2 regions of the Kribbella sp. NPDC051952 genome follow, and region 1 is predicted to be linked to the other one. Evidence: riboswitches for the same ligand, from Rfam matches in the RefSeq annotation. Region 1 holds a riboswitch; the other holds the start of a gene.
What was found. A riboswitch is a leader RNA that binds a small molecule or an ion and turns the genes downstream of it on or off. The one in region 1 is predicted to bind thiamine pyrophosphate.
Positions count from the first base shown of each region.

Region 2: it holds a riboswitch for thiamine pyrophosphate, as region 1 does, so the genes downstream of both, thiC (phosphomethylpyrimidine synthase ThiC) here and AB0L70_RS03905 (cytosine permease) in region 1, are expected to answer to the same signal.

Region 1 covers NZ_JBFAXQ010000001.1:793,664-798,645, reverse strand. The annotation lists gene AB0L70_RS03910 (methyltransferase domain-containing protein) at 1-79, opposite strand, end outside; gene AB0L70_RS03905 (cytosine permease) at 97-1,434, opposite strand; TPP riboswitch at 1,428-1,544, opposite strand; gene AB0L70_RS03900 (alpha/beta hydrolase) at 1,564-2,226, opposite strand; gene AB0L70_RS03895 (hypothetical protein) at 2,223-3,041, opposite strand; gene AB0L70_RS03890 (DUF3152 domain-containing protein) at 3,100-3,963, opposite strand; gene AB0L70_RS03885 (ATP-binding protein) at 4,049-4,982, opposite strand, start outside.
Region 2 covers NZ_JBFAXQ010000012.1:130,629-135,610, reverse strand. The annotation lists gene AB0L70_RS22780 (transposase) at 1-177, opposite strand, end outside; partial or broken gene thiC (phosphomethylpyrimidine synthase ThiC) at 450-1,963, opposite strand; TPP riboswitch at 1,976-2,095, opposite strand; gene AB0L70_RS22770 (lysophospholipid acyltransferase family protein) at 2,135-2,872, shown strand; gene AB0L70_RS22765 (hypothetical protein) at 3,023-3,547, shown strand; gene AB0L70_RS22760 (hypothetical protein) at 3,550-3,783, opposite strand; gene AB0L70_RS22755 (inorganic phosphate transporter) at 3,797-4,930, opposite strand.

The DNA of each region.
Region 1 (4,982 bases):
CGGGCGTCGTCCTCGAGGCCAATCCGTCGGCTCCCAGTTCCGCGTACTCGGCCCGGCTGCGCAGTGCGGAATTCAGCATGGTCGAAAGTATCCCGGTTACTCCGGGTCAGTGACCAGGGGGCGGCGCCCGACCCGTCCGAGGAGCACCGCGGCCAGCATCGAGACGACAATCGAGGTGTAGGTCGCGCCCAGCCAGGCGGGCACCGGCTGGTGGTTGAACAGGGCCTGCTGGACGTCAGTCCAGAACGGTGACCAGCCGGCTACGGTGCCGGGGTTGACGAGTTGGTAGGCGACGAAGCCGATCAGCCAGGCGACTGTGGGCTGCCACCGGAACCTCGCCGTACTCGAGACGTCCCAGTTCATCTTGCTCACCAGGAAGAAGTCGGCGATCGCGACCGCGAACAGCGGGACGAAGACCGAGCCGATCAGGTAGAGGAACTGGGTGTAGTTGCCCAGGTCAACCATCAGCGCGATACCGGTGGCGATCACGCCGATCGCGACCGAGATCCACCGGCGGTCGACGTGACCGATCAGGTTGTGTGCGGCCATCGTGGTCGAGTAGACGTTCGCGTACGCCTCGTCGACCTCGTCCACGAGCAGAACGAACAGCGCGAACGCGCCGGCCGGGAGAGTGACCAGTGCGGTGATCACGTCCTCGCTGTTGGTCTGCAGGGTCGCGACCGCGAAGACGCCCATGGCGTAGTAGGCGATCGCGGCGATGCCGTAGCCGAGCGACGATCCCGCGAACGCGGCCTTGTTGGTCCGTGAGTGCCGGGTGTAGTCGGCGGCCAGCGGCGCGAACGAGACCACCCCGGCGGCGGCCAGGTCGACCGCAGGCCAGAAGCCGAACACGCTGTCCTGCGGCAGATCGTGCACCGGCTTGCTGAGCACCTGCACGAACAGGTACACCGATGCGATCAGCACCAGCCAGACCATGAACTTCCGCAGCACCTTCACACTGCCCAGCGGCCGGACCGCCATCGTCGTGGCGATCACCCCGGCCAGTACGACGAACAGCCAGCGCCAGCGCTCACTCGTCACGGCCACCGCGGCCTGGGAGATGACGATGATCTCCATCGTGGCCCAGCCGACGTTCTGCGCGATGTTCAGCACCGTCGGCGCGATCGAACCGCGCCGGCCGAAGATCCCACGCAGGCTCGCCATCGCCGGCGCTCCGGTCTGGGACCCGAACACAGCGGCACCGCCGACCACCAGGGCACCCATTCCGCAGCCGACGACGACTGCGAGGAGTCCCTGCCACAGCGAGCCCGTGTACGCCGCCACCAGCGCGCCCGTGACCGGGCCGAACAGTGAGATGCCGAAATTGCCCCAGAGTGTGAACTGGTCCAGGAATCCGAGTGTTCGGGGCGCATCCGTGGTGAGGACGAGCGGCGCCTCGGTCTGACTGGCAGGACGAACAGCAGTACTGGTCATGATGACCCGCTCCCTACGCCGGCATTACCCGGTCAGGTTCAGGCGGTCGGCGACCCAGCTGTCGCCCTCTCAGCCCGCGCATCTCGGTGCGAGCTCCCGCAAGGTTGTTTGCGCGTCAACGATAGCGCGTCACGTGGGTGGCGGCATGGTGGCTGCTCGCTGGATGAGCGCGGCGACCTCGGGGCCGTTCGTCAGGATCGGCATGTGGGAGCCGGTTTCGAGGGTGCGGGCCTCGCCGTGGCTCAGCTCGGCGAGCCGCTGAACCCACTCGGCCGGGGAGATCAGGTCGTGCTTGCCGCGCACGATGACTACCGGCACCCGGACCCGGGTGATGATCGCGGCCAGGTCGTGGTGCCGGGCCGCTTCCGCAGCGCGGGCGATCGCGGGAATCGTCGTACGGGCGTATTGCGGGGTCACGGCCCGGATCAGCTTGGGCACCTCGGGTACGGCGGAGCCCAGCCAGCGCACGGTCCGGTCCACCCAGCTCGACATCCGGATGTCTCCGGTGGGAGCCGCGAGTACGAGCGCGTGCACCAGCTCTGGGTGGTTGACCGCGGTCTCGACCACGATCTGGCAGCTGGCGGAGTGGCCGACCAGGACCGACCGCTCGCGGATCTTCTCCGCGAGTGCCGCGCCCAGGGCTTCGGGGTGGAGGTCCTCGCGGGCTCCGGCGGGTTCGCCGTACCCGGGCAGGGTGATCACGTGGTACGGCGTGGTCAGGTGCTCGACCGTTTTGGCGTAGGACTCCGGCCCGAGTCCGAGGCCGGGGACCAGAACGACAGGTGTGCTCACTCCCAGGGCGCTTTGGCCGGTGGACCTTGGACGACCGGGTTACGGACCTCGGGCTTCAGCTCGCGGTACCCCAGCGCCAGTCCGGCCGCGAGGGTCAGCAGGCCGATCCCGCCCCAGCCGTACGCCGTCGGCAGCCGGTCGACCGAGTCGTCGATCGCACCCAGTCCGGTGGACAGGACCATGATGATCCAGATCAGGATCGGGATGATCGAGACTCCGACCAGCAGTAGCCCACCGAACTCGGCCGGGTCGGGCTGACGGCCTGCCTTGCGCCGGGCGAGGACGTCCCGGATCCACATCACCAGTGCGGCCGCGCCGACCACGATCAGCAGGAGCTGGCCGATCGCGTCGAGGACGTCCGTACGCAACGGGTGGTTGAGCGGTGAGCCGGGCGCTTGGGAGATCTCCCGGAGTGCGACGCGCTGGACGGACACGACGAGCAGACCGTAGATGCCGGCGACCAGCGCGGCCAGACCGACTACGCGGGCGGCGCGGGGGTCGCGGGGCGCGACTAGCTCTTCCCGCCCGTATGTCGGGAGCTCGTGCTGCTGTGGATGCGTCGCGGGACCGTATGGGGTGCCAGGACGGTAGTTGGGCGGCTGCGTATAGGTCGGGCCTTGCGGAGGCGCTTGCGGCGGTCCTGGCTGAGAGCCGTAGGGCTGGGGGTCGGCGTACGGTCCCGGCTGCGGGTTGGGGTGCGGGCCGGTTCCGTACGTGCCACCGCCGTACGGCGTGGGCGGGGCGTAGTGCTGCTCCTCGCCGGACTGCTCGGGCTCGTCGCCCCGGCCGTACGTCGGGAAATCCTGTGACGACATCGCTACTCCCTCCCGTCCGGTCTCAGCTTAGAGGGCGTCCGGGAGTTCCCGGACGGCCTCAGGTTGCTTTGACGGTCGGCCACGCGTTCGGAAGGCAACCGGCCAGCCCCTTGGTCTGCTGCATCATCACCGGCGCGGGGGTCTTCGCGGTGGTGCAGGTCGAGTGACCATGGCCGAGCGCGTGCCCGACCTCGTGGTTGACCAGGTAGCTCCGGTAGAGCGACACGTCGCCGTTGTACGCCGGGATCGCGTACATCCACCGCTTGGCGTTCAGTACGACGCGGTCCTCGACCCGGCAGGACACCTCACCACCCGTGTCGAGCGGCAGGCACAGCTTGTCGGTCAGCTCCGGCGTGGCCAGGATGATCCGCAGGTCCACATCGGCCTTGTCGGACCGCTCGAAGCTGACCGGGTGGATCGCCTGCCAGCCGCGCGGGTCCGTCAACGTCTCGTGAATGATCTTCGCCGCGGCGGCCCCGTTGATCGACACACCTTGCTCGATCTCCACCCGGTAGGTCAGCTTGTCCCGCACCCCGTTGGCCTTGTCGAACCCAGGCACGATGGCGAGCTTCCCGCTGGACACGGTCACGTTGGGCTTCGAGCCCTTGGGCTTCCGCGTCAAAGTCGGTGCCGGCCGCAACGGAGTCGTGAACCGCTGCGTCGGCGTAGGCACCACCACCGGCGTCGGTGCGGTACTGGGTGTCTCGATCGACGGGCTGGCTACTGCCTGCCCAGCCACCACTTCCTGAGCCAAGCTCCGCCGCTGCCCGACATCGGGCTGCGCCACCACTACGGTCCCCAACACAGCCAGCGCAGTAACCCCGAACCACTGCCCTTTATAGGACTTCCGCCGACTGTGCCGCCCACCCCGCCGCTTCCGGACAGCCGCGGCCTCACGCTGGCCAGTCCGCCCGGTGGTCATAGCAATCGACCCTACCGACTCAACCGTCCCGGACGAAAGAGCAGTTTCGTTAGACCTAGGGCAACGATTCTAAGGGACCGGGGCGTCAGGCTGTGCGGGTGCGGAGGAATTTACCGAAGTGGGGGACTGTGAAGGCTACGGTTCCGCGTTCGGCGGAGAAGACGAGGCCTTTCTTGATCAGGCCGTCTCGGGCTGGGGAGAGGGACTGGGGTTTGCGGCTGAGGGTGTTGGCCACTTCGGCGGTCTGGACGGACCCGTCGTCGACGCCGATGCCTAGCTCGGCCATGGCGCGCATGTACTCACGTTCTGCCGGCGTGGCACGTTCGTACCGGGAGCCGAAGAAGCCGACGGTCAACTCGGCCGAAGCCTCCGGAGCGGCGACAGCGACGTCCTTGATGGTGATGGGGGACGTCGGGGCGTGGTCCCAGGTGGAGTGGGCGAACGCCTGGACGAAGTACGGGTACCCGTCCGTCTGGGCGTACAGCTCGTCCAGCGCCTCCTCGTCGTACGCAACGCCCTCGCTCTCCGCCGGGACCATCAGCGCGCGGTCGCACGCCTCTCGCGCCAGCCGGTCCACACGGATGTAGCGGAAGAGCCGCTCCGAGTAGGACTTGCTGGCGGACAGTACGGCGGGCAGATGCGGCAGCCCCGCACCCACAACGACCAGTGGCGCGCTCTGCTGCGAGATCTCGTGACATGCGGCGCACAACGCGGACAGGTCGTCCGCACTGATGTCCTGCATCTCGTCGATGAACAGTCCGACCCCGACCGACAGATCGCCGGCCAGATCGGCCGCATCGGTGAAGAGCTCGATCAGATCCATCTCGAGATCACCGGAGTCGGCCCGGCCCTTGGCCGCAGCCACGTCCACCGGCGGATGCCAGCGGATCCCCTTCCGGTCCTCTGCCCCGGTCCGCAGCGCGAAAGCCTTCAGTACGGCGCTGAACTGGTCGACCCGATCGTCATCGCGATGCCGATGCCCCAACTCCCGCATCGCGGTGTGCAGCGCCTGCGCGATC
Region 2 (4,982 bases), on a different contig from region 1:
CCCGACGTACCAGGTGTCGAGGCGGAGCAACTCGACGATCACGTCGATCGTGGCGCGCGCCTCGGAGAGCACGCCCTGCACCTCGTCGCCGGCCGTCCGCTCGAACTTCCGAAGTAGGCCGGTCCGCCGCGGCCGGCGGTTCAGGAAGTTCAGTACCTCGGGTACGAGATCGGTCATGCTGCGACTGCCACGTTGATCTACCGTGAGAACGAAGACCATCGCCCTGCACCTCCTTCCGAACGTGTTAAGGCTACAGTCTTATTCACGTAGAGTGAAGGAAAAAACCTGAATCGGTTCACCCGATCACTCGCGGTGATCGCCCCGAAAGTCTCCGATCCCCCCATTCTCCGCTGGATTCCGGCTCTCCGGCAGCTCGACGCGAGTGCGCCCTTCACACGGAGTCAACACCTGAGGCCCGGAGTACGGCGTACTCCGGGCCTCGGCGCACCTCAGTCGACCAGCGGGAGGAAGCGTTCCCTGATGTCGGCGGTGATCCGCATCGAGCAGAACTTCGGGCCGCACATCGAGCAGAAGTGGGCCGTCTTGGCCGGCTCGGCCGGCAGCGTCTCGTCGTGGAAGGCCCGCGCGGTGTCGGGTCCAGCGAGAGGTTGAACTGATCCTCCCAGCGGAACTCGAACCTTGCCTTGGACAACGTGTCGTCCCAGGCCTGTGCACCCGGATGCCCCTTGGCCAGATCGGCCGCGTGGGCAGCGATCTTGTACGTGATCACGCCGGTCTTCACGTCGTCGCGATCAGGGAGCCCGAGGTGTTCCTTCGGCGTGACGTAGCAGAGCATCGCCGTACCCAGCCAGCCGATCTGGGCCGCACCGATCGCCGACGTGATGTGGTCGTAGGCCGGCGCCACATCGGTTGCCAACGGCCCCAATGTGTAGAACGGCGCTTCACCACAGAGCTCTTCCTCGAGCCGGACGTTCTCGGCGATCTTGTGCATAGGCACGTGTCCGGGCCCTTCGATCATCACCTGTACGTCGTGCTCCCAGGCGATCCGCGTCAGCTCCCCGAGCGTCCGCAGCTCCGCGAACTGGGCCTCATCGTTGGCGTCCGCGATACATCCCGGCCGCAACCCGTCCCCCAGCGAGAACGTCACGTCGTACGACCGGAGGATCTCGCACAGCTCGGCGAAATGCGTGTAGAGGAAGGACTCCTGATGATGCGCCAGGCACCACGCGGCCATGATCGAACCACCCCGGGACACGATCCCGGTGATCCGTCGCGCGGTCAGCGGCACATACCGCAGCAGCACGCCGGCGTGCACGGTCATGTAGTCGACACCCTGCTCGCACTGCTCGATCACCGTGTCGCGGTAGATCTCCCACGTCAGCGCGGTCGGATCACCGTTCACCTTCTCGAGCGCCTGGTACAGCGGCACGGTCCCGATCGGCACCGGCGAGTTCCGCAGGATCCATTCGCGGGTCGCGTGGATGTTCTTGCCGGTGGACAGGTCCATCACCGTATCCGCGCCCCATCTGGTCGCCCAGACGAGTTTCTCGACCTCCTCCTCGATCGAGCTGGTGACGGCCGAGTTGCCGATGTTCGCGTTCACCTTCACCAGGAACTTCTTCCCGATGATCATCGGTTCGCTCTCCGGGTGCTGCCGGTTCGCCGGGATCACGGCCCGGCCCCGGGCCACCTCGGCCCGGACGAACTCGGGATCGACGCCCTCCCGGGTGGCGACGTACCTCATCTCCTCGGTGATGGTCCCGGCTCGCGCATGCGCCAGCTGGGTACGTGGCCCGCGCCCGGCGATCCAGTCCCGCCGCAGTGCGGGGAGACCGGCCTGTACGTCGATCTGCGCCGACGCATCCGTGTACGGGCCGGAGGTGTCGTACAGGTCGAAGTGTTCGCCGTTGGTGAGGTGGACACGGCGGACCGGGACGCCCAGTTCGCCGCGATGGATCTTCTCGGAGCCGGAGATCGGCCCGGTGGTGACAGTCGGGCGAATGCCGTTGCCGGTGGTTGTCACAGTTGCGCTCCCTACGCCGGAATTACCCGGACAGGTTCGGCGGTCGGCGGCGCCGGATGATCCCAGCCGCCCTCTCAGCCCACTTCGGTGCGAGCTCCCGCGATTTCCAGTTGTGACGGTCACCATAGACCAAGCCTGTAGCGTCGAGGAATGCGAGACCTCGTGTACCCGCCCGTGATCGGCTTCGCGAAGACGGCGTTCAAGGTGCTGGACGTGAACTTCCAGCTGACCGGGACGGAGAACGTGCCGCGGACCGGTGGCGCGGTCATCGCCTTGAACCACATCAGCTACGTCGACTTCGTGCTCGGCGGTTTCGGTGCGCTGCCGAGCAAGCGACTGGTGCGATTCATGGCGAAAGAGGTCCTGTTCCGCAACCGGTACGCCGGTCCCTTGATGCGGGGCATGCACCACATCCCGGTGGACCGCAGTGCCGGCGCCGCGTCGTACCAGCAGGCGATCAGCTACCTGGCCGCCGGCGAGGTGGTCGGCGTGTTCCCGGAGGCGACGATCAGCCGGTCGTTCGAGCTGAAGGAGTTCAAGTCCGGCACGGTCCGGATGGCCGCGGAGGCCGCCGTACCGATCATTCCGATGATCCTGTGGGGCACGCAGCGGGTGCTGACCAAGGACCATCCCCGCGACTTCTCCCGGCACCGCACGATCGCGATCAGCGTCGGTACGCCGATCACCGTGACGGCCGGCGACGACGCCACCGAGGCGACCGCACAGCTGCGATCGACGATGGCCGGCATGCTCGACCGGACCATCCGCGCATACCCGGAGCAACCGGCTGGTGCCTGGTGGTTGCCGGCGTCGTACGGCGGTTCCGCGCCGACGCCGGCCGAGGCCGAACGGCTCGACCAGGAAGAGCTCGCACGCCGCGCAAAGTAAAGGCCAATAGAGCGGACAGCGCCTTGACCCTCGGCCGGGAACGAGGGTACGAAGGGCGTCGTTGATGCAAGAACAGGAACCTGGGGGGTCCCTGTGCGGTGGCCGGGCAGTGGTTCGCGCGGTCGCCTACTCAGGCGGGCGGGGAAGGTTTTGTTCGAATCACCGGAAGAGCTCCATCTGTTCGAGCCGGGGACGTTGGCGGTGGCGCCACACGTGGCGGAGCACATCCCGGACGCAGGCACCTACTTCGTCGAATGGGCGATCAGGGGCCTGTCCATGGACCGGGCTCGCGAGATCGAGTCCGCGGTGAACGGGCGCCGCTGCCAGAACGGCTGGTTCCCGTTGGAGAGCCTGGACAACATCGGCAGCCGTGGCTTCTGGCGTGGCCCGTTGACCTACCTGGCCCGGATGACGGCCGACGACACGGCGATCCTGCAGCGCTGGTCCACCGACGGCCTCGGCGGCGAGAACCAGAGCCGGATCGAGGCGACCGTCGACCACCTGCTGCACCAGCAGGGCCACGCGGCCGCCGCCACGTGGGCGGTGGCCGTGCGGCCGAGGACCTACCTGGACTCGGCGGTCCTCGGCGGCAAGCTCGCCTCCGCCTGGGAGTACAACCTCGGCTCGATCCGCGCCAAGGACGTCGCCAAGTCCGTACGCCGCTGGAACCGCTAGCGTCAGTGGAACTGCGGGATGATCAGGTACAGCCCGTAGAGCACCGCGGCCAGGCAGGCCGCGAAGCACAGCGCGGCCACACCGGTGTCGACCATCGACGGCGGCTTCTTGTCGTCGATCGCCGCCGTCCGGCGCGACATCGCGGTGACGCCGAACGCGAACAGGACCGCCAGCCCGACCCCGAAGATCAGGCTGACCACTGCCACCTCACCGAGTGAACCCCAGTCGATGTGCATCGCCGTACTCCTCTCAGGCGGCCGCGGCCGTGGTGGCGGCCGGGGTGCTCGGGTACTCGTTGACGTTGTCCGACGTCACCGGACGACGCCGGGACGCGAGGTAGATGGCGCCACCGGCCGCGACCGCGAGGATCGCGATGATGACGACGCCGAGGTTGCCGGAGTCGGCCACCCGGCCGGACAGGGCGCCGACGAGCGCGGCGGCCGGCAGCGTGAACAGCCAGGCCAGCGCCATCCGGCCGGCCACGGTCCAGCGCACCTCGGCCAGCCGCTTGCCGAGGCCGGCACCGAGGATGCTGCCGGAGCAGACCTGGGTGGTGGACAGCGGGAAGCCCAGGTGCGACGAGGCCAGCAGCACCGCGGTCGAGCTGGTCTCCGCGGAGAAGCCCTGTGGCGACTCGATCTCGGTCAGGCCCTTGCCCATCGTCCGGATGATCCGCCAGCCGCCCAGGTAGGTGCCCAGCGCGATCGCCAGGCCGGCCGCGAAGATCACCCACAGCGGCGGCTTCGAGCCCTGCGCGAGGCTGCCCGACGTGATCAGCACCAGCGTGATGACGCCCATCGTCTTCTGCGCGTCACCGGTGCCGTGCGCGAGCGAGACCAGCGAGGCGGAGGCGATCTGACCGACCCGGAACCCGTCCTCGACCGGCTTCTTCTTCGCCCGCGCGGTGATCTTGTAGGCCAGGTAGGTGCCCAGCAGTGCCACGATGCCGGCCACGATCGGCGCGGCGACGGCCGGGATGATCACCTTCTGTACGACGGTGCCGAAGTGCACCGCACTACTGCCTGCGGCGATCCAGGTGGCGCCGATCAGGCCGCCGAACAGCGCGTGCGACGAAGAGCTCGGCAGGCCGACGTACCAGGTCAGCAGGTTCCACAGGATCGCGCCGACCAGACCACCGAAGATGACTGGCACAGTGACCTTGGCGTCGTCGACGAGCCCGCTGGAGATCGTCTTGGCCACCTCGGTGGAGACGAACGCGCCGACCAGGTTCAGGACCGCGGAGATCGCCACCGCGACCTTGGGTTTCAGTGCGCCGGTGGCGATCGAGGTCGCCATCGCATTGGCTGTGTCGTGGAAACCGTTGGTGAAGTCGAACACCAAAGCGGTGATGATCACCACGACGACGAGGAACGACAGATCCATCCCGATCACTTCCCTAGGCGGACGATCAGCAGCGTCGATCGACCGTAGGCCC